2 regions of the Streptomyces sp. NPDC004542 genome follow, and region 1 is predicted to be linked to the other one. Evidence: riboswitches for the same ligand, from Rfam matches in the RefSeq annotation. Region 1 holds a riboswitch; the other holds the start of a gene.
What was found. Region 1 has a riboswitch for S-adenosylmethionine ahead of thrC (threonine synthase). Riboswitches for the same ligand answer to the same signal wherever they lie in the genome.
Positions count from the first base shown of each region.

Region 1 (13,764 bases):
GATCGCGAACGTCTTCGTCCCGCTCATCCCGGCGCTGATCGGCTGCGGGGTCCTCGCCGGAGTGGCCGGGCTGCTGACCAACGCCGGCCTGCTGCCGGGACTGACCCCGGCCCTCGCCGCCGTCGCCTCCGCCTTCATGGCGGTCGTCGCGGTGTTCGTCGGCTACCGGACGGCGAAGGAGTTCGGGGGGACGCCGGTGCTCGGCGGGGCGGTGGCGGCCGTGGTGGTGTATCCGGGCGTGGCGAAGGTGACGGCGTTCGGGGTGCACCTGACACCCGGTCAGGGCGGGGTGCTCGGCGCGCTGGCGGCGGCACTGCTGGGGACATACGTGGAGAGGTGGTGCCGGGGGCGGGTGCCGGGCGCCCTCGACGTGCTGCTGACCCCGACGGTGACGGTGCTGGTCGCCGGGCTGGCGACGCTGTACGGGCTGATGTACGCGGCCGGCCTCGTGTCGTCGGCGATCGGCACGGCGGCCGACCGGCTGCTGGCGACGACCGGCGCGTTTGCCGGACTGGTCCTCGGCGGCCTGTTCCTGCCCCTGGTGATGCTGGGCCTGCACCAGGCCCTGATCCCCATCCACACCACCCTCATCGAACAGCAGGGCTACACGGTCCTGCTGCCCATCCTCGCCATGGCGGGCGCCGGACAGGTGGGCGCGGCCCTGGCGGTGTACGTCCGGCTCCGCCACGACACCTCCCTGCGCACGACGATCAGGTCGGCGCTCCCGGCGGGACTGCTGGGGGTCGGCGAGCCCCTCATCTACGGTGTCTCGCTCCCCCTGGGCCGGCCGTTCCTGACCGCCTGCGCGGGCGGGGCGGCGGGCGGGGCCTTCGTCGGGTTCTTCGCGATGCTGGGCGACCGGGTCGGGGCGACGGCGATCGGGCCGTCGGGCTGGGCCCTGTTCCCGCTGCTGGCAGGGAACAGGAGCCCGGCCCTGACCGCGGCGGTCTACGCGGGCGGCCTGCTGACCGGGTACGCGGTGGGCTTCCTGGCGACGTACGTGGCCGTCCGGCCCGGTGAGCATCGGAGCCCGGCGCTCACCGGTACCGGCGGGGCGTACGGGACCGGCGACAATGAGGGCGACGCGGGCGGCCCGCGGAACAGAGAGGTGCAGCCATGAACCACGCCCAGCTCACCGCGCTCGGCCGTGCCCTGCGGGTGCTCGGCGAGCACGGGGAGGCGCTGACCGCCGACACGCCGGACGCCAGGCTGCACGAGGTCAAGGCCGATCTGCGGCGGGCGCTGGAACTGCTGGAGGAGAGCGTTTCGAGCGCCGCCACGACCACGCGGTGCGCCGAGCACCCGACCGGGCCCGTGGACGAGAGCGCCCCGGATCTGTGCCTGTTGTGCGAGACCCGGCGGCGGGCGGCCCGGCGGGCCGAGTTCGGCGGCGGCCGGCCGCACGCGCCGGAAACGGCCGGTCCGGCCCCCTCCCGTTACGGGGTGCGCGGTGACCGTCCCCAGCCCCAGCAGCGCTGGCTGCCGGAGTTGTGGAACGGCCGGGAGTGGCAGCTGTGCGGCACGCCGCGGCGGGACCGGCGCGAGGCCGAGCTCTACCTCGCCGCCCAGCGGCGCGGCTCACGGCCCGCGATGGCGTACCGGCTCGTGCACGAGTTCACCGACTACGAGGTGCTGCGGGTGTGGGGCACTCCGGTGCAGGTGGACATCGAGCCGATGGGCCATCTGTAGGCCCGCCCCGGCCGCTCCAGGGCCGCCCGGCGACCTCGTGCCCGTCCCGGAGCCGGCTGCTCGCCTCCTCCGGGTGCGCCGGCACCGCGTCCGGGTCCGGCGCCGGACGCCGGCACGGCCGGGTCGCCCGTCCGCGCGTCCGCCGCCCGCGGCCGGCGGACGGGCGCCTGCGTGGCCGGTGTCCCGGCCCCCGCCGTCGCGGGGGCGCGGACTGCTGCTGATCGACGGCGCACTCCACCGCGACCCACAGTCCAGGAAGACCGTCAGCTGAGCGTCTTCAGCGCGGCGGCGTCGTACGGCTTCAGCTCGTCGAAGCGGTCGGCGAGCACCTTGGCCGCCCACTCCGGGTCCTGGAGCAGCGCGCGGCCGACGGCGACCATGTCGAACTCCTCGGTCTCCAGCCGGTCCAGGAGGTTGTCGATGGCCTTGACCGGGGAGCCCTCGCCCTGGAAGGCATTGACGAAGTCGCCGTCGAGGCCGACCGAGCCGACCGTGATGACCGGCTTGCCGGTGAGCTTCTTCGTCCAGCCCGCGAGGTTCAGGTCGGAGCCGTCGAACTCGGGGAGCCAGTAGCGGCGGGTGGAGGCGTGGAAGGCATCGACGCCGGCCGCGGCCAGCGGGGTGAGGATCGCCTCGAGTTCCTCGGGGGTCTCGGCGAGGCGGGCGGTGTAGTCCTGCTGCTTCCACTGCGAGTAGCGGAAGAGGACGGGGAAGCCGGGGGACACCCGCTCGCGGACCGCGGCGACGATCTCGGCGGCGAACTTCGTACGGGCCACCGGGTCGCCGCCGTAGGCGTCGGTGCGCAGGTTGGTGCCGGCCCACAGGAACTGGTCGAGGAGGTAGCCGTGGGCGCCGTGGATCTCCACGCCGTCGAAGCCGATGCGCTCGGCGTCCGCGGCGGCCTGGGCGAACGCGGCGACGACGTCGTCCAGGTCCGCTTGGGTCATGGCCTTGCCGGTGGGCTCGGCACCCGCGGTGACCAGACCGGACGGGCCCACCGCGGGGGCGTCCGGGAACGGGGGCTGGCCCTGCTTGCGGACCATGCCGATGTGCCACAGCTGCGGCACGATCGTGCCGCCCGCCTCGTGCACCGCTCCGGCCACCTTCTGCCAGCCCGTGAGCTGCTCCTCACCGTGGAACCGGGGCACGCGGTCACTGTTGCCCGCCGACTCGTGACCGACGTACGTACCCTCGGTGACGATCAGGCCCACCCCGGCGGCGGCACGACGGGCGTAGTACGACAGCACGTCCTCGCCGGGGACGCCGCCCGGGGAGAACATGCGGGTCATCGGCGCCATCGCGATGCGGTTCGGGACGGTCAGGCCGTTGATCGTCGTCGGCCGGGAGAGGATCTGGGCCGCGCGGGAGGCGTGGGGCGTGGCGGTCACGTGTGGGCTCCTCGTGAGGTGTGGGGACAACCGACTGGTATGTGCACGCGCATTGTTGCACCGCCTTAAGCAAAACACCCGCTCCGGGCCACGCATTCCGCACCCCGGTTCCGCCATCGCGTGATCCAGCACACACCCGGACGTCCTGACCGCCGAGGAGCTCAAGGACTACGCCGACTGAGGCCCACGAAACGCCCGAGGGCGGCACCCCCAGCCAGAAGCTGGACGTACCGCCCTCGGTCCGAAGGACAGGCGATCAACCGTCAGGCCGATCAGAAGTCCATGTCACCGCCCGGCATGCCGCCGCCGGCGGGCGCGGCGGCCTTCTCCGGCTTGTCGGCGATGACGGCCTCGGTAGTGAGGAACAGCGCGGCGATGGAGGCGGCGTTCTGCAGGGCAGAGCGGGTCACCTTCGCCGGGTCGATGATGCCCTCGGCGATCATGTCGACGTACTCGCCGGTCGCGGCGTTCAGGCCGTGGCCGACCGTCAGGTTGCGCACCTTCTCCACGACGACGCCACCCTCGAGACCACCGTTGACGGCGATCTGCTTGAGCGGGGCCTCCAGCGCGAGCTTCACGGCGTTGGCGCCGGTCGCCTCGTCACCCTCGAGCTCCAGCTTCTCGAAGACCTGGGAGGCCTGGAGCAGGGCCACGCCACCACCGGCGACGATGCCCTCCTCGACGGCCGCCTTGGCGTTGCGGACGGCGTCCTCGATGCGGTGCTTGCGCTCCTTGAGCTCGACCTCGGTGGCGGCACCGGCCTTGATGACGGCCACGCCGCCCGCGAGCTTGGCCAGGCGCTCCTGGAGCTTCTCGCGGTCGTAGTCGGAGTCGCTGTTCTCGATCTCGGCGCGGATCTGGTTGACCCGGCCGTTGACCTGGTCCGAGGAGCCGGCACCGTCGACGATGGTGGTCTCGTCCTTGGTGATGACCACCTTGCGGGCCTTGCCCAGCAGGTCGAGGGTGGCGTTCTCCAGCTTGAGACCGACCTCCTCGGAGATGACCTCGCCGCCCGTGAGGATGGCGATGTCGCCGAGCATGGCCTTGCGGCGGTCGCCGAAGCCCGGGGCCTTGACGGCGACGGACTTGAAGGTGCCGCGGATCTTGTTGACGACCAGGGTCGACAGGGCCTCGCCCTCGACGTCCTCGGCGATGATCAGCAGCGGCTTGCCCGACTGCATGACCTTCTCCAGCAGCGGGAGCAGGTCCTTGACCGAGGAGATCTTGGAGTTGGCGATCAGGATGTACGGGTCGTCGAGGACGGCCTCCATACGCTCCATGTCGGTGGCGAAGTACGCCGAGATGTAGCCCTTGTCGAAGCGCATACCCTCGGTGAGCTCCAGCTCCAGACCGAAGGTCTGGGACTCCTCGACGGTGATGACGCCTTCCTTGCCGACCTTGTCCATGGCCTCGGCGATGAGCTCGCCGATCTGGGTGTCGGCGGCGGAGATGGAGGCCGTGGAAGCGATCTGCTCCTTGGTCTCGACGTCCTTCGCCTGCTCCAGCAGGGCGGCGGAGACGGCCTCGACGGCCTTCTCGATACCGCGCTTGAGGGCCATCGGGTTGGCGCCGGCGGCTACGTTGCGCAGGCCCTCCTTGACCAGGGCCTGGGCGAGAACGGTCGCGGTGGTCGTACCGTCACCGGCGACGTCGTCCGTCTTCTTGGCGACTTCCTTGACCAGCTCGGCGCCGATCTTCTCGTACGGGTCCTCGAGCTCGATCTCCTTGGCGATGGACACACCATCGTTGGTGATCGTGGGGGCGCCCCACTTCTTCTCGAGGACGACGTTGCGGCCCTTGGGGCCGAGCGTCACCTTGACGGCGTCCGCGAGCTGGTTCATGCCGCGCTCGAGGCCGCGCCGCGCCTCCTCGTCGAACGCGATGATCTTGGCCATGTGAAGTGGTCCCTCCAGGACTGGGGGTGATTCCTTCGGACCGCGCCCGCGCCCGCGACGGACGGCTCGCGGACCTCGTGGTTCCTTGCCCCACTTGGCCTGCGGGCCTCACCGACCCGGTCCTTCGCTGTCACTCTCACCTTCAGAGTGCTAACGCCAATGATTAGCACTCGGCATGCCTGAGTGCAAGGCGCGCCCGCGAAGCGGGCTCGATGAGGGGTGGCGGTCGGGTGACGGGCGGGCGCAAGCGGCTACGGGGGTCCGGGCGGGGCGCTGCGCCGTGCGCGAACAGGCCGCGCGGCGCCCTCCGGGCAGGGCGAAGGGCCCGCATCCTCCCGGATGCGGGCCCTCCACCCTGTGAAAACGTTCAGGCGGTGACGCGAACCATGTCGGCCTGCGGACCCTTCTGGCCCTGCGAGATCTCGAACTCGACCCGCTGACCCTCTTCCAGGGTGCGGTAGCCGTCCATCTGAATCGCGCTGTAGTGGACGAAGACGTCCGCACCACCGTCGACCGCGATGAAGCCGTACCCCTTCTCCGCGTTGAACCACTTGACGGTGCCCTGAGCCATGCCTAACTCCCCTATTACTGGCCCTTGCACGGATCCACACTTCGCGGATCCGGGTCAGACCTCACCCCCCAACTGGTCTGGGGGCGTGCGCCGGAACGCGTCGACCGCGGCCGAATGTATCTGTCCAACTGCCGTCTGCAACAGGTCAATCGGACGAGAAATCTGGACGGCAGCGGTCGGGAATCTGCCAAAAATTCGGCTGAATTCTGGGCAAGTCGGGCTCCACAAAAGCTGCATAAGGCGCAAAAGGTTCGCACACTTTGGCTACTTCTTGTCGGGTGTGCGATACGAATCCGGGGGCCCTGCCCCGGGTTCCGGGAGCGCGTTCCCCAACTCTACCGTGCTCAACCACACTGAATTGCCCCCTCCGCTTCTCTCGCGGAGGGGGCAATTCGATGAACTCTCGGTGCTACGCATTACCGACGGTAATGTTCGGTCATTCGGTCAGCCGCCGGCCACGGCCGGAATGATGGAGACGCCCGCGCCGTCCGGGGTCTCGGTCTGCAGACCCTGCTCGAACCGCACGTCGTCGTCGTTGACGTACACGTTGACGAAGCGACGCAGCTTGCCCTGGTCGTCCAGGACGCGGGCGGCGATGCCGGTGTGGTTCTTCTCCAGGTCGGCGATGACGTCGGCGAGGGTCGCGCCCTCGGCCTGGACCTCGGCCTGGCCGCCCGTGTAGGTGCGCAGGATGGTCGGGATACGAACGGTGACGCTCATGCGGTGTGACCTCCGATGGGTGAGCGGGGCGGGACGCCTAGGCGAGGCCGGCCTGGCGGAAGGAATCGAGGGTGGGACGGATCGTGGCGGTCAGACCGGTGCCCGCCACCGCGTCCAGCGTCTTCAGCCCGTCGCCCGTGTTGAGGACGACGGTCGTCGCGGCCGGGTCGAGGAGGCCGTCCTTGATCAGCTTGCGGGTGACGCCGACGGTCACCCCGCCCGCCGTCTCGGCGAAGATGCCCTCCGTGCGGGCCAGCAGCTTGATGGCGTCCACCACCTCTTCGTCCGTCACGTCCTCCACCGCGCCGCCCGTGCGGCGCGCGATGTCGAGGACGTACGGCCCGTCCGCCGGGTTGCCGATGGCGAGGGACTTGGCGATGGTGTTCGGCTTCTGCGGGCGCACGACGTCGTGGCCCGCCTTGAACGCGGTGGACACCGGCGAGCAGCCCTCGGCCTGGGCGCCGAAGATCTTGTACGGCTTGTCCTCGACCAGGCCGAGCTTGATCAGCTCCTGCAGACCCTTGTCGATCTTGGTGAGCTGGGAACCGGAGGCGATCGGCACGACGATCTGGTCCGGCAGCCGCCAGCCGAGCTGCTCGCAGATCTCGTACGCCAGGGTCTTGGACCCCTCGGCGTAGTACGGGCGCAGGTTGACGTTGACGAAGCCCCAGCCCTCGCCCGCCGGGTCGCCGATCAGCTCGGAGCAGAAACGGTTCACGTCGTCGTAGTTGCCCTCGATGCCGACGAGCTCGCCGCCGTAGACCGCGGCCATGACGACCTTGCCCTGCTCCAGGTCGTGCGGGATGAACATGCAGGACCTGAAGCCCGCCCGGGCCGCGGCGGCGCCCACCGCGCCGGCCAGGTTGCCGGTGGAGGAGCAGGAGAGGGTGGTGAAACCGAAGGCGCGCGCCGCCTCCAGCGCCTGGGCGACCACCCGGTCCTTGAAGGAGTGCGTCGGGTTGCCGGAGTCGTCCTTCACGTACAGGCGCGACGGCTCGATGCCGAGTTCGCGGGCCAGGTTGTCGGCCTTGACGAGCTTGGTCCAGCCGGGGTTGAGGTTCGGCTTGTCCGCCACGTCGGCCGGGACCGGCAGCAGCGGGGCGTAGCGCCAGATGTTCGCGGGGCCCGCCTCGATGCGCCTGCGGAGCTCCTCGGTGTCGTAGGACGAGAAGTCGTAGGCGATCTCGAGCGGGCCGAAACACTCCTCGCAGGCGAAGACCGGTCCGAGCGGCACCCGGTGGCCGCACTCCCGACAGCTCAGAGCGGCGGCGGGGCCGAGGTCTACGGTGGAGTCGGTGGTGCTTGCAACAGTCTGCACAGCCATGTGAGGCGAGGCCCTTTCTCCTCATCTTCCTCACGACGCATCTCGCCGTGAGACGGATTTGGCACCTTCCCTAGCCGGGAGCCTCGCGGAACGATCAGCTGTGCTGGCACAGCGACCGGTACGAGAACCGACTGGAGGGTTGCCGGGGCTTCATCGGGCCGTGTCCCTCTGCCCCTCTGGATGAGCGGTATTCGGTTGTGAACAGCGGTGACCTCGGACATGCGATGGTCATCCGCGTTGTTCAAGACTGTAACCGAAGGCCGGGACAGTTGAGATAGTCGTCCGAACCGCGAGACAAACAGTGAGGAGCCGCGCACCGTGCTGGAAGAAGTCGAGCGCTGGCTGGGCACCCGCTCCTGGTCCGTGACCGATCGTCCCCTCCACCAGATCCTGGCCGCCAAGCAGCGCACGGGCCAGTCGGTCAGCGTCGTGCTGCCGGCGCTCAACGAGGAGGGGACGGTCGGCGACATCGTCGCGATCATCCGTCACGACCTCATGCAGCAGGCCCCGCTCGTCGACGAGATCGTCGTCGTCGACTCGGGGTCCACCGACCGCACCTCCGAGGTGGCCGCCGCCGCGGGCGCCCGGGTCGTCCACCGCGACGCCGTCCTGCCGCGGATACCGGCCCTGCCCGGCAAGGGCGAGGTCCTGTGGCGGTCGCTGCTGGTCACGAGCGGGGACATCGTCTGTTTCATCGACGCCGACCTGAGGGAGTTCTCCTCGGACTTCGTCTCGGGGATCGTCGGCCCGCTGCTGACCGACCCGGGCGTGGACCTGGTCAAGGGCATGTACGACCGTCCGCTCGGCGGCACGGCGGGCCAGGGCGGTCGGGTCACCGAGCTGATGGCGCGACCGCTGCTGAACATGCACTGGCCGCAGCTGGCCGGCTTCGTGCAGCCGCTCGGCGGGGAGTACGCGGCCCGCCGCTCCCTGCTGGAGCAGCTGCCCTTCCCGGTCGGGTACGGCGTGGAGCTCGGCATGCTGGTCGACGCGCTGCACCTGGTCGGCCTGGACGCCCTCGCCCAGGTGGACGTGGGGGTGCGCAAACACCGCCACCAGGACGGGCAGGCGCTGGGCCGGATGGCCGCCGCCATCTACCGCACCGCCCAGCTCCGGCTGGCCCGCGGTCACCTCGTCCGGCCCGTCCTCACCCAGTTCGAGCGGGGCGAGGACGGCTTCGAGCCGCGCACCTTTTCCGTGGACACGGAGGAACGGCCGCCGATGGTGGAGATCGCGGAGTACGCGGCACGGCGGGTGGCCTGAGCCCGCCCGTATTCCCGTCCGCATCCCGTCCGTATCCCGCCGGTGTCACCGCGCGGGGGAGGGAACGTACGTTTGAGCGTTTGCGGGCCGGGCTAGGTTGAGACTCATGGCTTCCACGCACGGTGCTGAGGTGCTGGTCGCGTCCAATCGCGGCCCGGTTTCGTACGAGGTCCGGCAGGACGGTTCGCTGCACGCCAAACGGGGCGGCGGCGGGCTGGTCTCCGGGCTGTCGGCCATCGGCCCGCACACGGACGCGGTGTGGGTGTGCGCCGCGCTGAGCGACGCCGACCGGGAGGCCGTGCGCCGCTCCGGCGGCGGCCGGCGGCTGTCCGTCGACGAGACCGGCGGTCAGCAGGTGCGGATGCTGGACATCGACGCGACGGTCTTCTCCGACGCGTACAACGGCATCGCGAACTCGGCGCTGTGGTTCGTCCACCACATGCTGTACCAGACCCCGCTGGAGCCGGTCTTCGACGCGGAGTTCCGGCGGCAGTGGGCGTCGTACGAGGCCTACAACCGGGCGTTCGCCGAAGCCCTGGCCGAGGAGGCGGCGCAGGGCGCGGCCGTGGTCGTCCAGGACTACCACCTGGCCCTGGCCCCCCGGATGCTCCGCCGACTCCGCCCCGACCTGCGCATCGGCCACTTCTCGCACACCCCGTGGGCACCGCCGGACTACTTCCGCCTCCTGCCCGACGACATCGCGGCCGAGCTGCTCGGCGGGATCCTGGGCGCGGACCGGGCGGCCTTCCTCACCCAGCGCTGGGCGGACGCGTTCACCGCCTGCTGCCACGCGGTCCTCGGCCCCGGCATCCCCTCCGGCACGCGCATCGGGGTGCACGGGCTCGGCGCGGACGCGGACTTCCTGCGCGAGCGGGCGCACCGGCCGGACGTGGCAGAGCGGATGGCGGCACTGCGGGCGGAGATCGGTTCGGCGCCCGGCGGAGCGGCCCGGAAGACGATCGTCCGGGTCGACCGGACCGAGCTGTCGAAGAACATCGTGCGCGGGCTGCTGGCCTACCGGCAGCTCCTCGACGACCACCCCGAGTGGCGTGAGCGGGTGGTGCACGTGGCCTTCGCCTACCCCTCGCGACAGGACCTCGCGGTGTACCGCGACTACACGGCCGAGGTGCGGCGAGTGGCGGAGGAGATCAACTCCGCCTACGGCACGCCGGACTGGACGCCGGTCGTCCTGCACGTCAAGGACGACTTCGCCCGCTCCCTGGCCGCGTACCGGCTGGCCGACGTGGCCCTGGTCAACCCCATCCGGGACGGCATGAACCTGGTCGCCAAGGAGGTCCCGGTCGTCTCCGACGCGGGCTGCGCCCTGGTGCTGTCGCGGGAGGCGGGCGCGTACGAGGAGCTCGGCGAGGACGCGGTCACCGTCAACCCGTACGACATCACGGGCACGGCCCAGGCCCTCCACCAGGCGCTCACCATGCCGGACGGCGAACGGACGGAACGCACGAAGCGGCTCGCCGCCGCGGCCACGGCACTCCCGCCGACCCAGTGGTTCCTGGACCAGCTGCACGCACTGGATGCCTGACCCACGCCGGACGCCTGCGGCGCCTCGGCCGTACCGGGCCGCCCGACCGGCGCCGGGCGGGCGGCCGCGGCGGCTGACGGCCGGCGGCGGCCGGCCAGTCGTACGGCGGACGGCCGAGTCAAGGTGCGGCCGGCACGCGGGAAGGCCAGGCAGACAGCGGGCGACGGGCAGCCGGGTGAGAGCGCGGCCCCCGCTGGGCGGCCGGCGGGAGGCGGCCGGGCGGCGGACAGCCGTGAACGGCCGAACGGCCGACGACCGGATGCGGGCGACGGCCGGCACCTGCCGGCCCGAGGTCAGGCAGACGGCAGGCGGGCGGCGCACGGCGGACCCGCAGGAGTCGAGTGCGAGCGCGGCCCACGCCGGGTGGTCGGGTGGCGGGGGCGGCGAGCCCTTCCGTGGTCAGTCCAGTGCCGTCGCGAGTCCCCGTAGCAGTGACATGACTCCCCCGGGGCCGTCCACCACCAGGTCGGCGCGTTCCGCGAGTTCCGTGACCTCTGTGCTGCCGCTGCAGACCAGGAGGCCGGGGACGCCCTCGGAGCGGAGTTTGTCGACGGCGGCGAAGGCCGGGAGGTCGCCGAGGTCGTCGCCGGCGTAGAGGACCGACCCGGCACCGATTTCGCGGACGTACTTCAGGAGGGCGACGCCCTTGTCCATGCCGGGCGGGCGGAGTTCGAGGACCATGCGGCCGGGCTCGACGATCAGGCCGTTGCGGGTGGCGAGGTCGGTGAGGGGTTCGCGCAGGGCCTCGAAGGCGGCCTGCGGGTCGTCGGCGCGGCGGGTGTGCACGGCGAGGGCGCGCCCCTTCTCCTCGATCCAGGTGCCGTGCCAGGCGCCGATGCGGTCGAGGAAGCCCGGCAGTTCGGCGCGGACGGCGGTGACGCCGGGGTGCGGTGCGGGGGCGCTGACGTCGCCGGTGACGGCCTCCCAGCGTTCGGCGCCGTAGTGGCCGAGGACGACGAGGTGCTCCAGGCCGGGGACGCCCGCGAAGCCGCCGTACCGCACCGCGACGCCGGCCGGGCGGCCGGTGACCACGGCGACGGAGGCCACCTTCGGGGCGAGCGCGGCGAGCGCGGGGACGGCCTCCGGGTGGGCGCGGGCCTGGTCGGGGTCCGCGACGATCGGGGCCAGCGTCCCGTCGAAGTCGAGGCCGATCACCGCGGAGCGGGGCCGGGTGAGCAGCGCGCGCAGCCCGTCCCGTCCGGCCTGGGTGGCGGGGGCCGGCAGTCCGTCCAGGGGGTTGTCCGGGTCCGTGGGGTCCGTCGTGTCGATGCCCATGGACCGACCCTATCCACGCAACCCGGGATGCACTCCTGGGAGCGTCGCGCGCGCCGGCCCCGCGCGGCGGCCGTCACCGCTCCGAGCGGCGGGCGTCCCGGATCCGGCGCAGGCGGTTGACCGTGACCGGGTCGTGGGCCAGGGCCCGTGCGTCGTCGAGGAGGGCGTTGAGGAGTTGGTAGTAGCGGACGGGGGCCAGGCCCAGTTCCTCGCGTATCGCCCGCTCCTTGGCGCCGGGGCCCGTGAAGCCCCGGCGCTCCAGCGCGAGGATGTCCTGTTCGCGTCGGCCGAGCCGGTCCCGTTCCATGTCCCGAACGGTAGCGCGGGGCACCGACAGCGCCTCAGTTCTGGGCGCTGCTCTCCGCCTCGGTGGCCGACGTCTGGAGCCGGCTGAGGATGGCGGAGGGGTTGCCGCCGGGGGCGACCGCCTGGCCGATGGTCTTCTTGATGTCGGCGCTGACCGCGGCCCAGGAGGTCTTGCCGAAGGGGTAGAGCTCGGAGGTGGGCAGTTCCGAGAGGAAGGGCCGCAGCGCCTTGTCCCGGGACGAGTCGGCCATGATGTCCGACGCGGAGGTGGTGACGGGCAGCAGCCCGTAGCGGCGGGAGAAGTCGAGGACGTTCTTCTCGCTGTAGACGAAGTCGAGGAAGTCGCCCACCTGCTCGGCGTGGCCGTTCTGCTTGAAGGCCATCATCCAGTCGGCGACGCCGAAGGACGCCTTGGCCGGCGCCGTCCGGCCCGGCATCGGCACGGTGCCGAACTCCACGCCCTTCTTCTCGGCCTGCTGGATCAGGGCGGGGTGGCCGTCGATCATGCCGACCTGCCCGTCGGTGAACGCGGCGAACGCGTCGGCGCGGTTGAGCTTGCCGGGGGCGACCGGACCGGTCAGGCCCTTGCCGACGAGGTCGTCCTTGAGCCAGGTGAGGGTGTCGGCGTTCTGCACGGAGGTGAGGGCGTAGCCGCCGATGTCGTCGGTGTAGCCGCCGCCCCCGCTGAGCAGCCACTGCATGGTCTCGGCCTGTGCCTCCTCGGGGCCGAGGGGCAGCGCGTAGGGGTACTTCACGCCCTTCGCCTTGAGCTTCTCCGCGTCGGACGCGAGTTCGCTCCAGGTGCTGGGCGGGGTGAGGCCGGCCTTGGCGAAGAGGGTCTTGTTGTAGAAGAGCACGCGCGTGGACGCGGCGAAGGGCATGCCGTACTGCGTGTGCTTCCACCGGCCGGCTTTGGCGAGCTGGGAGACGAAGTCGGCCTGTACGGGGATGGAGAGCAGGTCGGAGACGTCGTACAGCTTGCCCGCGGCGGCGTAGTCGGCGTAGGCGCCGATCTGCGCCAGGTCGGGCGCCCGGCCGGCGGTGACCATCTCGTTGACCTTGCGGTCGACGTCGTTCCAGGAGTACACGGTGACGTCGATCTTCACGCCGGAGTGCTTGGCCTCGTACTCCTTGGTCAGCTCGTCCCAGTATTTCTTGGAGCTGCCCGCCGTCGAGTCGCCGTAGTCGGCCGCGACGAGTCTCAGAGTCACATCGGACGGTCCGGTGCTCCCGCAGCCACCGAGGACCGCGGTCATGCCCAGTGCGGCGACCGCCGCGATCGTTCCTGCCGTACGACGATCCACTGCTGTTGCCCCAAACCCTGCTGATTCATCGTTCAATAACTGCACTGGTCAGTGTCTACACCACGCGAGTGGACTAGACCTCTCGCGGGTCCGCGGGCCACACTGTCCCCCGTGAGACATGTCATCGCCCTCGACGTCGGCGGTACCGGGATGAAGGCCGCCCTGATCGGCCCGGACGGCGAACTGCTCCACCAGGACCGCCGGGCGACGGGCCGCGAGCGCGGGCCCGACGCGGTGGTCGAGGCCGTCCTCGGCTTCGCCGCCGACCTGCGCGCCCACGGCGAGGAGCGGTTCGGTGAACCGGCCGCCGCGGCCGGCCTCGCCGTCCCCGGAATCGTCGACGAGGTCCACGGGTTCGCCGTCTACGCGGCCAACCTCGGCTGGCGCGACGTGCCCCTGCGGGACCTGCTGGCCGACCGGCTCGGCGTCCCGGTCGCCCTCGGCCACGACGTGCGCACCGGCGGCCTCGCCGAGGGCCGCACCGGC
Region 1 covers NZ_JBEXLP010000002.1:136,258-150,021, forward strand. Annotated here, with positions in the region: gene ABZX30_RS02145 (PTS transporter subunit EIIC) at 1-1,120, shown strand, start outside; gene ABZX30_RS02150 (hypothetical protein) at 1,117-1,689, shown strand; gene ABZX30_RS02155 (NADH:flavin oxidoreductase) at 1,953-3,077, opposite strand; gene groL (chaperonin GroEL) at 3,350-4,972, opposite strand; gene ABZX30_RS02165 (cold-shock protein) at 5,340-5,543, opposite strand; gene ABZX30_RS02170 (ubiquitin-like small modifier protein 1) at 5,988-6,263, opposite strand; gene thrC (threonine synthase) at 6,301-7,587, opposite strand; SAM riboswitch class I at 7,606-7,774, opposite strand; gene ABZX30_RS02180 (glucosyl-3-phosphoglycerate synthase) at 7,906-8,850, shown strand; gene ABZX30_RS02185 (trehalose-6-phosphate synthase) at 8,957-10,393, shown strand; gene otsB (trehalose-phosphatase) at 10,793-11,668, opposite strand; gene ABZX30_RS02195 (DUF3263 domain-containing protein) at 11,742-11,975, opposite strand; gene ABZX30_RS02200 (extracellular solute-binding protein) at 12,010-13,230, opposite strand; gene ABZX30_RS02205 (ROK family protein) at 13,390-13,764, shown strand, end outside.

Region 2 (5,348 bases), on a different contig from region 1:
CAGCGGGCCCCGCTCGCGCGCGATGCCTCCACGAACACCGCCTGCCGCACCCGCAGCACCTCTGCGCGCGCCACTCGGGCGAACGCGGCGACGCTGGCGATGCCGACCGCGACGGCCACCTTCACCGTGCCGTAGCCGAGCGCGGTGACGAGGGCCAGGGACAGGAACAGCGTGGGGATGGACAGCAGGACGTCGACGAAGCGCATCAGCACGTCGTCCACCCAGCGGCCCACGAACCCGGCGACCACCCCGAGCAACCCGCCGACCACGAACGCCACCAGCACCGCGATCAGCGTGGCCTTCAGGGAAAGCTGGGCGCCATGGACGACCCGCGAGAACACATCGCGGCCCAGCTCGTCGGTGCCGAACCAGTGACTGCCGCTCGGGCCGCGGAAATTCTGGGACGGCACGCCCTTCAGTGGGTCCTGCGAGGTGAAAAGGTCGGGCCAGAACGAGGCCAGCACCACCAGCACGAGGACGACGACCGACAGCAGCAGACCCGGGCGGCGCACCACGAAGCGCAGCAGCCGCCGTACATCCACGCGGCGTCCCGGCTCCGGCCCCGACCCGGCCTCGACCGGGCGGGCCAGTCCCAGCGCCGCCTCGGCCGGGTCGTCGACAAGGCTCTGGTTCATGCGAGTGCCGCCCTTCTGCCCGAGGCCACCACGATCCGCGGATCCAGCAGCGGATAGACCAGGTCGATGACCAGGTTCGTCGTCACGAAGATCAGCGCCCCGAAGGCCACCACCCCCTGGACCACCGGGATGTCCTGGGAGGTGACCGCCGCCGCGGTCACGCGCCCGAGGCCGTCGCGGGAGAACACCGTCTCGACGACCACCGAACCGGCGATCAGCTGCCCGACCAGCAGGCCGACGACCGTCAGCGCCGGCAGGGACGCGTTGCGCAGCGCGTGCCGCAGATGCACCCGCCACCGGCCGGCGCCCTTGGCCCGCGCGGTCTCCACATACGCCTGGTCCAGCGCGGTGAGCAGGCTCTTGGCGAGCACCTGGGCGACCTGTGCGCCGGTCGGGACCGCCAGCGTCAGGGCCGGCAGGACCAGCCCCTTCAGCCCGTCGTTGCCGAACGCCGGGAACCAGTGCAGCCGGAAGGAGAACGCCTCGACGAGCAGCAGACCCACCCAGAACGTCGGGACGGACACCCCCAGAGGGGGCAGCGACAGCAGGAGCTGCCGCAGCCATCGCCGGGAGGTGTACGTCGCCAGCACCGCCAGACCACCGCCGAGCAGCACCGACAACAGCAGGGCGGCACTGGTCAGTTGTAAGGTCTGCGGCAGCGCGTCGGCCAGGGTCGAGGTGACCGGACGGCCGGTGGCGACCGAGTCGCCGAAGTCTCCGCGCACCGCCCGTCCCAGATAGTCGGCGTACTGCACCAGCACCGGCTTGTCGAAGCCGTACTCGTGCCGCAGCGCGGCCAGCCGGGCCGGGTCGACGTCCCCCGAGTCCATCCCGGCACCGGCCATCGCGGTGACCGGGTCACCGGGCAGCCAGTTCAGCACCAGGAACGACACCGTGTACGCCGCCCACAGCACCCCGACCGCCTGCGCCAGTCGCTTGATCACATAGCGGCGCATGCGCTAGCCGATCCAGGTGTCGTGCAACTGGATGCGGCTGCCCGAGTCGAAGTCGAGGCTGTGCACCTTCTTCGACACGGCCAGCTGGGTCTGGAGTTCCACCACCGGAACGTTGTACGCGTTCTGCACGATCAGCTTCTGCGCCTCGTCCACCAGCTGCTCGCGCTTGGCGGTGTCCGTGGTCGCGGCCTGGCCGGACAGCGCCGCGTCCAGGGAAGTGGCGGGCAGGCGGTAGAAGTTGGCCAGCTGGGTGGAGAAGGAGGTACGCAGGATGTCCGGGTCGGAGCGGGTCACGTTGCTCCACACCAGGTCGAAGTCACCGCCCTGGAGCGTGGTGGCGAACTGACTGACCTGACCCTGCTTGAGTACCACGTCGATCCCGACGGCCTTCAGCTGCTGCTGGACCAGCTCCAGTGCGGGCTGGTTGGTGGCAGCGTTGGGGAACCAGCTGATGGTCAGGCTCAGCTTCTTGCCGTCCTTGGCGCGTATGCCGTCACTGCCGGCTTTCCAACCGGCCGCTTCCAGCGCGGACTTCGCCTTGGCCGCGTCGAAGGCGAGGCCCGAGGAGAGGTCGGTGTAGTCGGGCGTGGTGTGCGCCAGGACGCTGGTCGCCGGCTGGGTGCCGGTCGGGAACACGGTGTCGGTGATCTGCTTGCGGTCGATGGCCGCCAGGATCGCCTGACGCACCTTCACGTCCTTCAGCAGCGGCCGCGAGTTGTTGACGCCGAGCCCGAAGACCACGCCGGGGTTGGCCCGGCGCAGCAAGGTGACCTGACCGCCCCCGAGCGCCGCCTCGTTGGCCTTGCCGACGCTGCTGATCGCGTCCACCTGCCCGGACTGGAGGCTGCCGGCCCGCACCCCCGCCTCGGGGACGACCTTGAAGATCAGCTTGTCCAGGTAGGCCTCGCCCTGCTTGGACCACAGCGAGGAGCCCCAGTCGTAGCCGGTGCGCCTGGCCAGAGTGATCGACTGGTTCTGGACGTACTGCTTGAGCACGAACGGCCCCGACCCGATCACACCGTCGCTGCACTTCTGCTGCGGGGTCTTCTTCACGCTCGCCGACGACTCGATGCCCAACGAGTGGGTCGAAGTCGCCTGAATGAACTGGGCGTTGGGCTCCTTGAAGGTCACCTTGACGGTGAGCGGGTCCACTGCGGTGGTGCTCTTGACGCCGCTGAGATAGCCCTGGGCGAGGACCCCGAGGGCGCCGAGCTTCGGCACCGCGTCGAAGTTGTCCTTGACCACCTGCGCGGTCAGCCGGGAGCCGTCGCTGAAGGTGACGCCCGAGCGCAGATGGAAGGTGAACTCCGTGGCGTCGGCGTTGATGTCCCAGCTCTTGGCGAGCCACGGCACGATCTTGCCGGTCCTGGGGTCCTGGTCGGTCAGGGAGTCCACGGTCTGGCGCACCGAGTAGATGCTCTCGTTGCTGCCGACCTGCTGTGGATCCACGCAGCCGGCGTCGGAACCCACCGCGAAGGTCAGGGTGCCACCGGACTTCGGCCGGCTGCTTCCGCTACTGGAGTCGTCGCCCGAACCGCAGGCGGTCAGCAGAACACTGGTGGTCAGCAGGGCGGCGAGGGGCGCCCAGCGGGGGGCTCTGAAAGCCGGAAGCGCGTTCACGGAGGGTTCTCCTACTCGTGTCACCAGGCAAGAAGGCGCCGTACAAGGCACGAACGTGCATGGGCGTGCGGCCCCCGCCGGTACAAGACCGGTGGCGGGGAAGCGCTGTGCAGACAGGGATCAGGGCGGAGCGGGGGTCAGCCGCAGGCGGTGCGGTGACGGCCGGTGCGTGCCGGACTACGACCGGCGGCGGAAGGGGCCGTCAGGCCTGACAGAGGCAGCTGGTCGAGCGCTTGAGGTCGATGTGGCGCCGACGCGAGAGCCGGGAGAACACGGTGGCGCCGGCGAAGCGGGCGCTGAGGTCACCACCGTGCCGCATGCCGGTCCTCCACATTTCCGGCCCCGGTCACGGGGCCACGCGCTTGCGGGGATCCTCGGTGATCCCGCCGGGCTTTCACCTGGAGCACCCCACCGCGCGGTAGGGTTGCCGGTCAGCGAGCCAGGGCTTGACGCTGACACTCAATGCCGTTCGTGATCGTACGGAGGGCTCTTGTCGTACGTCAATGCCGCAAAGCGACGCGCTGCAGGGGCAGTCGGGCCGGCACCGGGTCCGGCTCAGGAACCGCCGCGCTCGCGGGGGATCTTCTGGCCGGCCTCGATCGCCACCGGCAGCCGGTTCTCGGCCGGGGGCAGCGGGCAGGTGGCCAGGTCCGTGTAGGCGCACGGCAGGTTGGTGGCGCGGTTGAAGTCCAGGACGACCTTGCCGTCGGCGGCGGGCGGCTCCAGGGCGAGGGCCCGGTTGGCGGCGTAGGTGGTGACCCCGGAGGTCGCGTCGGTGAACAGCACCATCAGCCGGCCCGCACCAGGGCCGGGGAACGCGGTCAGCGACAGCTGCTGCCCGTCCAGCTCGAACTCGACCCTGCCCGGAGCGTCGTACACATGCTCAAGGCCCTCGACCGCGGCGCCCACGGTGGTCGGCCGTGGCGTGTCGAAGGGGATGTAGCGGCCCGTCACGGCCCAGCGCGGGTCGGGGGCGTAGGCGGGCGTTCCGGTGAAGGCCGTGCGCAGCGGCGCGTCCGGGTGCCGGGGGCGCACGATGTCGTTGCCGCCGCGCTTGGCGACCTCGATGACGGCGTCTCCCCAGACCGCGTCGACACCGCCGCGTTCGGGAAGCACGCCGAAGTGGTGTTCACCGTGGACCGGCGTTCCGTCGACGACCAGCTCCTCGCCGTCGTCGAGGTTTACGACGACCCCGTCGGGGCCTGTACGCCACGCACCGGGCGCGTCCGGGAAGCGCTGGGGCCGGTCGTCGAGCCAGTGCAGGCCGGTGATCGCCAGGAACCCGTGCGGGCCGGCGAGCCTGGCCTCTTGGGCGCGGTACCACTCCAGCCAGTTCTCGGTGAAGGCACGGAAGTCGGTCGTGGTGGCCTCGGTGGTCATGGGTTCTCCTTCGTCACGGGGGTGCAGGGGGGCCGGTCGGGCCGTCGGTCCGACCGGCGTGCTCAGCGGGCCAGTTCGCCGAGGAGCGGCCAGGTGCGTCGGCGGTCGGCTTCTCCCGCGATCTCGGTGCCCGAGAACACGACCTCGGTGGCGCCGGCATCGCGGTAACGGCGTATCTCGGCTCCGACGGTCTTCTCGTCGTCGATCACGGCCAGGTCGGCAGCTCGCCGGCCGCCGGAGAGTTCGATGACCCGCGCGTAGGACGGGATCTGTTCGTAGAACGCGAGGTTCTCGGTGGCCTTGGCCCGCACCGCCTCCACGTCGTCGGTGAACACGCCGGGCACCAGGGCCACGATCCTGGGCGCGGGACGACCGGCGGCCTCGGCCGCGGCGGTCAGGGCGGGCACGATGTGTTCCTCCAGGGCGCGCGGTCCCGCCAGGTAGGGCAGGATCCTGTCCGCCAGCTCACCGCTGACCCGCAGCGCCTGCGGCCCCATCGCGGCGACCAGCAGGGGGACACCGCTCTCGGCACCCGGTACCCGCGCCGGGACCGGGGTGGTCGCGGTGAGCAGTGCGCCGTGGAAGTCGGCCGTGCCGGTCTCGATCAACTGCCGCAGGGCGGTGAGGAATTCACGCAGCCGGGCGATGGGGCGTTCGAAGGGGAGGCCGAAGCCGGTCTCCTTCAGCAGTTTTGTGCCCAGGGCCAGGCCTAGGTGGTAGCGGCCGTGGGTCGCGGCCTGGGCGGTCTGGGCCTGGC
Region 2 covers NZ_JBEXLP010000070.1:19,825-25,172, forward strand. Annotated here, with positions in the region: gene ABZX30_RS28625 (ABC transporter permease) at 1-635, opposite strand, end outside; gene ABZX30_RS28630 (ABC transporter permease) at 632-1,591, opposite strand; gene ABZX30_RS28635 (ABC transporter substrate-binding protein) at 1,595-3,211, opposite strand; gene ABZX30_RS28640 (putative leader peptide) at 3,414-3,530, opposite strand; SAM riboswitch class IV at 3,565-3,678, opposite strand; gene ABZX30_RS28645 (DUF1684 domain-containing protein) at 3,767-4,591, opposite strand; gene ABZX30_RS28650 (LLM class F420-dependent oxidoreductase) at 4,654-5,348, opposite strand, start outside.
Region 2: it holds a riboswitch for S-adenosylmethionine, as region 1 does, so the genes downstream of both, ABZX30_RS28640 (putative leader peptide) here and thrC (threonine synthase) in region 1, are expected to answer to the same signal.